Regions from separate parts of the Oceanobacillus sp. AG genome, predicted to be linked through region 4. Evidence: riboswitches for the same ligand, from Rfam matches in the RefSeq annotation. Region 4 holds a riboswitch; each other region holds the start of a gene.
What was found. A riboswitch is a leader RNA that binds a small molecule or an ion and turns the genes downstream of it on or off. The one in region 4 is predicted to bind S-adenosylmethionine.
Positions count from the first base shown of each region.

Region 1: linked by a shared signal. The riboswitch ahead of GN217_RS00720 (methionine ABC transporter ATP-binding protein) and the one ahead of GN217_RS12735 (cyclase family protein) in region 4 are both predicted to bind S-adenosylmethionine.
Region 2: linked by a shared signal. The riboswitch ahead of GN217_RS10805 (methionine biosynthesis PLP-dependent protein) and the one ahead of GN217_RS12735 (cyclase family protein) in region 4 are both predicted to bind S-adenosylmethionine.
Region 3: linked by a shared signal. The riboswitch ahead of metK (methionine adenosyltransferase) and the one ahead of GN217_RS12735 (cyclase family protein) in region 4 are both predicted to bind S-adenosylmethionine.

Region 1 is NZ_WOWT01000002.1:157,824-160,028, reverse strand. It holds gene GN217_RS00725 (methionine ABC transporter permease) at 1-303, opposite strand, end outside; gene GN217_RS00720 (methionine ABC transporter ATP-binding protein) at 309-1,325, opposite strand; SAM riboswitch class I at 1,731-1,842, opposite strand; gene GN217_RS00715 (pyridoxal phosphate-dependent aminotransferase) at 1,922-2,205, opposite strand, start outside.
Region 2 is NZ_WOWT01000018.1:15,900-18,104, forward strand. It holds gene GN217_RS10805 (methionine biosynthesis PLP-dependent protein) at 1-1,056, opposite strand, end outside; SAM riboswitch class I at 1,133-1,244, opposite strand; gene GN217_RS10810 (bifunctional metallophosphatase/5'-nucleotidase) at 1,422-2,205, shown strand, end outside.
Region 3 is NZ_WOWT01000008.1:8,193-10,397, reverse strand. It holds gene pckA (phosphoenolpyruvate carboxykinase (ATP)) at 1-846, opposite strand, end outside; SAM riboswitch class I at 1,185-1,290, shown strand; gene metK (methionine adenosyltransferase) at 1,412-2,205, shown strand, end outside.
Region 4 is NZ_WOWT01000023.1:9,133-11,337, reverse strand. It holds gene GN217_RS12740 (hypothetical protein) at 271-711, shown strand; SAM riboswitch class I at 809-912, shown strand; gene GN217_RS12735 (cyclase family protein) at 988-1,740, shown strand; gene GN217_RS12730 (ABC transporter ATP-binding protein) at 2,024-2,205, shown strand, end outside.

The DNA.
Region 1 (2,205 bases), on a different contig from region 4:
AATAACGAGTGGAACGATAACACCTTGCACGCCAATCGTTGTGCCGACCAAGAATTTCGTAAATGGCAGAATAAAGAATAATAGAATAATAAACGGAATCGAGCGGACTATGTTTATAACGAGATTCAATAATTGATAGACGAATTTATTTTCCAATGATTGTCCCGGGCGTGTCAGTACAACAAGTATGCCTAAAGGCACCCCAATCAAAATCGCAAAAAATAAGGAAATGATGACCATTTGAAACGTTTCAATGATAGCTTGGCCAATAATAGGCAGCCATTGTTCGATAAAGTTTTCCATTTTATTTATTCACCCTCCACTTCTTCTGTCACGACCCCTTGATCGTTTAAGAACGTTAAGGAGGCATTGATTTGTTCCTGTTCACCAACAAGATGAATGATCAGATTTCCGACGATCCCGTTTTTCAATTCCATAATATTCGCCGTTAAAATATTCGGCTTCACTTTAAACTTCTCAATCACTTGTGCAAGTAAAGGCTCCCCGGCACTCTCTCCAATAAATGTTAGGCTTGTCACCGTACCATTTAGTTTCAATTGGTTGATGAGTGATGCGGATAATTTACGCTGGGAAATCGTATCTAAAAACTTCTTTGTCGTCTTATGACGGGGATCGGTGAACAATTCGATACTGGAGCGCTGTTCAACGATTTCTCCATTTTCTAGAACCGAAACGTCATCACAAATTTTCTGAATGACACTCATTTCGTGGGTAATGAGTAAGATGGTTATCCCCAGTTCTTCGTTAATCTTAAGGAGTAAATCAAGAATTGAATTCGTTGTTTCGGGGTCAAGGGCACTTGTCGCCTCGTCGCTCAGCAGGATTTCCGGTTCCTGTGATAATGCGCGTGCAATGGCGACCCGCTGCTTCTGTCCGCCAGATAATTGAGAAGGGTAGCTGTCCCCTCTGTCTGCTAAATCAACAATTTTCAAATATTTTTCTACACGTTCTTTCACTTCTGTTTTGTTAAGCCCTAGAAGTCTTAGTGGTGTTGCTACGTTCTCATAAACGGTTGCAGTCTTCATGAGATTGAAATGCTGGAAAATCATTCCGATCTTCTGTCTCATTTTCCGCAAATTTTCATTTGATAGGGCTGTTAGCTCTGTACCATTGATCGTTACCGTTCCACTGTTCGGCTTTTCTAGTAAATTGACGAGCCGGATCAAGGTACTTTTACCGGCACCACTGTAGCCAATGACACCGTGGATTTCACCTTTTTTTACATGAAGGTTAACATTGTTTACCGCTGTAACATCCCCATTTTTAGATGGGAATACCTTCGTGATGTTCTCTAATTTGATCATCTATCTACCTTTCCCTTCCAATTGTCTTTAGATTAAGAAATAGTTGGTATAAACAAAGGCGGAAGCGCCCTTGCAGGTTAAAAACGCGACGTCCTGTCGCAACACCTGCACTAGCACATCCTGTGCGTCGTAGCAACGTACAAACTGGAGCACTCCGGAATGAGATAAAGGAAACACGGCGAACGTAGAGAGCCGATGTTGACTTATCGATTGGAGGAGTGTGAAGTTTGGGACTGCGCACTGCTCGTCCCACCAAAAGATCTGCTAGTTGCTGGGCGCAGAGCGGACGTGGCTGGCCCTGGACACCTAAGTTATCACAACACTTTTACTTTATAGTTCCTTATACAATAAAAATAGCCTCTCTTTTCTAAAGAAAGAGAGGCTTTGTATGTATTCAGAGGTCCTCTCTTATCTTTCAAAACATCACGTTTTGCTGGAATTAGCACCTCTTTTATGGTTGACATAAAAAGGTTGCCGAGCTTCATCGGGCCAGTCCCTCAGCTACTCTTGATAAGAGATAAAACTATTTAATTATATTGATATAGACTACAGCAAAAGTTACGTGTCGTCAACTCTTATTTTAGTAATCTTTCAGACTAAGAGAAAAGTTTAAGTTTTTCAATCCGTTCGACTGCTTCTTCAAGACGGGCTTCATCAACTAGTAAACCGATCCGGATATAACCTTCCCCGTACGTCCCGAAGCCATTTCCGGCGGCGACAGCAACATCAGCCTTTTCCAGTAGCAAATCAGCAAATTGCTCACTTGTATACCCACTCGGAACCGGCAGCCATGCAAAGAACGAGCCACTAGGAGCTTCAACTTCCCAACCAATCCGTTTACATGCCGCGATTAATGCATTCCTGCGCCCTTCATACAGCT
Region 2 (2,205 bases), on a different contig from region 4:
AATATGCTCAATTCCAACAGAAAAGCGTAAGAGGCGGTCATCGACCCCGCGACTTTCCCGCTCATCCAGCGGAATATCGGCATGGGTCTGTGTGGTCGGATATGTAATAAAGCTTTCGACACCACCTAGGCTTTCTGCAAAGGTGATCAGCTGCAGATTTTGTAAAAATGGATTAATTAAAGCTTCATCCTGTAAACGGAACGAAAGCATCCCGCCAACTCCTGGATATAGAACATTCTCGACTGCATCGTGCACATTTAAATATTCCACTATTTTCTTCGCATTCTCCTCATGACGTTTCATGCGCAGTCCAAGTGTCTTCATCCCTCGAACAATTAAAAAAGAATCGGCAGGGGAAAGCACTGCCCCAGAAGAATTATGATTCGTTGCAAGGAGTTCTGAAATATCTTCATCTTTTGCGACGACTAATCCCGCCAATACATCATTATGGCCGCCAATATATTTCGTTGCACTATGAATGACGATATCGGCACCGAGCTCTAGTGGCTGCTGTAAATAAGGTGTTAAAAAAGTGTTATCGACAATGAGTAATAAATCATGTTCTTTAGCGAGTTCGGCATATGTTGGGATATCAATTGTCTCCATGAGCGGGTTCGTCGGAGTCTCAATGAAGATAGCTTTTGTACTTTCCGTAATCAATGCCTCTACAGCAGCGACCGATGCGAACTCGGAATAGCATGCCTTTATATTGTATTTTTCCTCATATTGCTTTAATAAACGATAGGTTCCACCGTACACATCCGCTGAAAACAATAAGGAAGCCCCAGATTTAAACAAGGATAATACAAGTTGAATGGCAGCCATTCCGGAACTGCAGGCGAATCCTGCATAGCCATTTTCCAAATCGGCAATGCCCTTTTCCAGGATCTCTCGCGTCGGATTTTTCGTTCTGCTATAATCGTATCCGGTTGATTCACCGAGACCCTGATGTTCATAGGCAGTAGTTAAGTAAATCGGTGTACTTACTGCTCCCGTTTTTTTATCCGATCGATTTCCTAATTGGACTAAACGACTTTCAATCTTTTGTTTTGTCATCTTATCACCCTATTCTTCGTAATAAAAAAGAGACCTTCTATAAGAAGAAGGTCCCGGTATCTACACAAGTACGCTCTTCTTATCTTCAAGACGGCAGGCCGTCAATTGGAATTAGCACCGGGCTCACGTATTTAAGCTGGTTGCTGAGACTTCATTGGGCCAAATCCCTCCGTCTCTCTTGATAAGAAAAAATTATGAAGTTTTTAATGATTGAATATATAATAGTACAGCTATTCAGAAAATGCAAGAGAAATAAAGAATACATAATGAATATGCAAAATAGTTTGCATCAGGAAGAATCGCTGATATAGTTTCTTATAGGAATCCATTTGATTATGGACGGTTTAGGCTAAGGAGCAATATTTATGAAGGAAAAACTTTATTTTTATTATACAAATGATTTGCATAGTGATTTCAGCCAGTGGCCGCGGACAGCTGGCTATTTAAAGGATATGAAAAAGAATCGTATCGCTCGGGAGGAAGCCCATTATTTAGTTGATGTTGGTGACCATATGGACCGTGTTCATCCAATATCGGAGGCTTCGATGGGAAAGGCGAATGTGAAGCTTTTAAACGAGGTCGGTTATGATGTCATCACACTTGGGAACAACGAAGGGATTACACTATCCCATGATGATTTATATCATTTATACGACGGGGCGGAATTTGAAGTTGTCTGTGCGAACTTGAAGCATAAAGAACATAATCCACCTGCATGGCTGCACGATACTCGAATTATCCAGACGGAATCGGGACTAAGGATCGGAATGATCGGGCTTACTGCTCCGTTCAATGCTTTTTACGGGCTACTCGGCTGGTACCTAACTTCCCCCTTTGAAGAGTTGGAAAAACAGCTGGCCTCTTTAAAGAAAGAAGCGGATATTATCATTCTTCTATCCCATTTAGGAATTAGTGAAGATGAAGCGATTGCGCGGAAATTCCCGGATATCGACGTTATTATTGGAGGGCATACTCACCATCTGTTGCGGACCGGTGAATATGTGAACAACAGTCTTCTCACTGCTGCTGGCAAGCATTGTATGTATGTTGGCGAAGTTATCTTAACATATGATCATGATAAAAAGGAGCTCATCCATAAAGAGGCTTATACAACAGATGTATCAAGCTATCCCGAAGATGAAGATACGA
Region 3 (2,205 bases), on a different contig from region 4:
AATTTGTGGCTCTTTCTCTGCAGAAAGATTAACACATTTAGCATAACAGCCGCCTTCAATATTAAATACACCATTCGGACTCCAGCCATGTTCATCATCACCAATCAACCGGCGGTATGGATCAGCAGAAAGAGTCGTTTTTCCGGTTCCGGATAGGCCGAAAAATAATGCCACGTCACCCTCTTGACCAACGTTCGCTGAGCAGTGCATCGATAGAACATCCTGCTGTGGCAGCAGATAGTTCATTACAGAGAAAATCGACTTTTTAATTTCCCCTGCATATTCCGTTCCCCCGATTAATACGACACGCTTCTTGAAGGAAATGATGATGAATGTCTCTGAATTCGTCCCATCTTCTGCAGGGTCTGCTTTAAAATGCGGTGCTGAAATAACCGTAAATTCTGCTTGATGTGTTTTAAGTTCTTCTTCTGTAGGTGTTATAAATAGTTGACGGGCAAAAAGATTATGCCAGGCAAATTCGTTAATTACTTGGATCGGTAAACGATATTTTTCATCCGCTCCAGCAAAGCCTTGGAACTGATAAACTTCGTCCTTTTCCATTAAGTAATTTACTACCTTTTCGTGTAACTTATCAAAGGAAGCTTCATCGATCGGTTGATTCACTGGACCCCATTCAACCGTATCTTCCGTAATCTCGTCTTTAACAATAAATTTGTCTTTCGGTGAACGACCTGTATATTTACCTGTAGTTGCAGTTACTGCTCCTGTTGAAGTTAGAACGCCTTCATTTCGATCTAACACGCGTTCCACCAGACGAGCTACTGAATAGTTTCGATTCAAATTCTCGTGTTCTAATAGTTGGTTTGTCAATGATTTCTCCACCATTTTCATTCTTATTCTCCTGCCTTTTAAAAGGTTTTGTTGAAGGAAGACTGCAAACTTCCTCCTTATCGCTTATCTTAAATCTGACATTAGTATAACACATTAAATGGAATAGTCCATACTAATTGAAAAATTTTTTGAGAACTGTCGGTAACCTATTTTAGTTCGTTATCATTTTTGTTGGAAAACGATTTCAATATGTTGTTCTATATTTGATTGTAACAAAGAACAGACAGTATGAAAATAAAACTGGTAAAAAATAATGAAATATGATACGCTATTTTTCAGTAATCGATTATTAAGTAACGAATCCCTTTTAAATAAGGTTATAATAATTTCAATTCTTATTCAGAGCTGGTGGAGGGACAGACCCGGTGAAGCCCAGCAACCTCACGATTTGTGAAAGGTGCTAATCTGTTGCAAGGAATTTTCCTTGAACAATAAGAGTGAAAGGCTAATTAATCCTTTCCTCATACTTGCGGGAAAGGATTTTTATTTTCATGCTTTGAATAATGGAACGAATGGAGATTGGGTTCCGTTACATATTACAAAGGAGAGAACAAGCCAAATGGCTGCAAATGCAAATCGTCGTTTATTTACTTCAGAATCAGTAACAGAGGGACATCCTGATAAAATGTCGGATCAAATATCTGATGCGATACTGGATGATATTTTAAAAGAAGATCCAGATGCACGTGTGGCATGCGAGACAGTCGTTACAACGGGAATGGTGCTCGTAGCAGGTGAAATCACAACTACAACTTATGTAGATATACCGCAAATTGTCCGCCAGACGGTGAAAGACATTGGTTACACCCGAGCAAAGTATGGCTTTGATTATGAAACTTGTGCCGTCATGACTGCAATTGATGAGCAATCACCTGATATTGCCGGTGGGGTCGATAAGGCACTTGAAGCAAGAGAAGGGAAGATGGAAGAAGAAATAGAAGCAATCGGAGCAGGTGACCAAGGATTAGTGTTCGGTTATGCGACGAAAGAGACGGAAGAATATATGCCACTTCCAATTAGTCTTTCCCATAAGCTTGCAAGACGTCTTTCCGATGTAAGAAAAAACCGGGTATTGGATTATTTACGTCCAGATGGGAAGACACAAGTTACCGTCGAATATGATGAAAAGAATCAACCAGTTCGTGTGGATACAATCGTTGTTTCTACTCAGCATCATGAAGACATTCCGAATGAACAGATTATTTCTGACATTCGAGAGTATGTTATAAAACCGGTTATACCAGAAGCGCTTTTAGATGAAGATACAAAATACTTCATCAATCCATCTGGCCGCTTCGTGCTTGGCGGTCCGCAAGGTGATGTCGGCTTAACGGGCCGGAAGATCATCGTGGA
Region 4 (2,205 bases):
CTAAACATCCATATACCGAACAACCTCAATAACTTTTCCATTATTTCCATTAAATCATAACCAACACACCCTGTATAGAAATCGGGACAAGTGCTCTGACCCCCGTGTCCCACTGGGACATGGGGTCAGAGCACTTGTCCCACTCCAGCACTTTTAACCTAAGTTCTCATAAACTATTGTGGGCTAATTTTATAAAAAGGAGTGGTTCCAGTGAGTAGAATCAATTTCAAATCATTTACCGGCCGCGTCACAAGTGTAGATGACTTTCCGATGTATCCGCCTAATGATAATTTCGGTTGTTACAAGTTTATATCTGTTCAGAATGATGCCGGTGCTGTCGTAAACTTCGTTGCAGGACCAGATACGTTCTTTCTATATCAGGAAAAAATCAAAGTCGGAGATCAGATCACCGGTTATTATGATGGGGATGCAGCCACAATTTTAATTTATCCACCGCAATACCGGGCATTAGTTATCGTGAAGGAAAATCCATATAGCCAAGTAAAGGTAAGTTATTTTAATGAGCAATTAATCAGCAGTGACGGCTCTTTGCAGCTAAATATCGGTCCTGATACACAGATGCAATTAACAAACGGGCAAGACTTCAAACAAAACCCTGCTAGGAGAAATTTAATTGTTGTTTATGGTGCAGCAACAAAGAGTATTCCAGCCCAAACAACCCCTTATGAAATAATTATTTTTTGCCGGTAAACTGGGACAGATGCTCTGACCCCCTGTCCCCGAATTAAGTGTTGACTTTCTTCTGGTTTCGGTATATTCTATTATTTAACTAATTTCTTAATATTTTTTCTTATCCAGAGAGGTGGAGGGACTGGCCCTTTGAGACCTCGGCAACAGGCTTTTGGAGTACTGTGCCAATTCCAGGAGCATGCATTTGCTCGAAGATAAGAAGAGCCGGCAGATATGCTACCTAACCCTCTTCTTATTTCAAGAAGAGGGTTTTTTATAATTTTAGGGGGGATGAAATTGACGACAATACAAGCAGCAATAGAATTACAAAAAGCAATCTCACTACTGAAAGAAAAAGAATGGGTTGATTTGACTCACACTTTCGGCCCTGATTCACCGCATTTTGCAGCATTTGATGACGCCGCATTCAAGACACTTTACAACCATGACGATGGGTTCTTTGCCCAACAGTTCTCTTTTGCCGGACAATACGGTACTCATATCGATGCTCCAGTTCATTTCGTAAGACATCAGCGCTACCTTGATGAACTTAAATTAAAAGAACTTGTCTTACCGCTCATAGTCATTGATAAATCAAGGGAAGCAGCACATAACCATGACTTCACCTTGACGAAAGGAGATATCCTCAAGTTCGAAGCAGTCCACGGTGAAATTGAAGCAGGCACATTTGTCGCCTTACGTACCGATTGGAGCAAGCGTTGGCCAGATAAAGAGCGTTTTGAGAATAAGGATGAAGACGGTAATCCACATCTTCCCGGCTGGGGAATTGACGCTCTCGAATTCCTATTTGAAGAAAGAAAAATCAAAGCAGTCGGCCACGAAACCTTTGACACCGACTCCGCTATCGACGCTGCAAAAAACGGCAGACTCATCGGAGAATATTACGTACTAGAGCAAGACACCTATCAGATCGAACTGCTAACCAATCTGGATAAAGTTCCAACAAAAGGTGCCATCATTTTCAATATCGTTCCAAAGCCTGAAAAAGCAAGTGGATTTCCTGTACGATCGTTCGCAATACTACCCTAAATTAAATCTCTCACAACTGAAGTCACGAGTATTCTTGGTTTATTCGTAAAGTGAAACTTCATTCAGTGAGGTAGCACAGAAGCAAAAAAAGTATGGGGTAATATAAAAGCATAGCTCCCCTTAAATCAAAGGCGGAAGTGCCCTTACAGTAAAAGATGATCGGCTAGAAAAACATTTCTGCCGATCATCTTTTTGAATATATTATTACCAAAATCAGTAAAAATGAAACTTTCCCACCCCTTTTTCCGTACCACCTAGAGAACACGATAGAGGAGGGAATAGAATGACCGAAATTGCAATGCAATTGACGAATGTCCGAAAACGTATCGGCAATAAAGAAATCATTAAAGGCCTTTCCTTTACCATTAATAGAGGGGAAGTATTCGGCTTCATTGGACCAAATGGTGCCGGGAAAACAACGACAATCCGTATGATGGTAGGGTTAATGAAACTCACAGAAGGCGA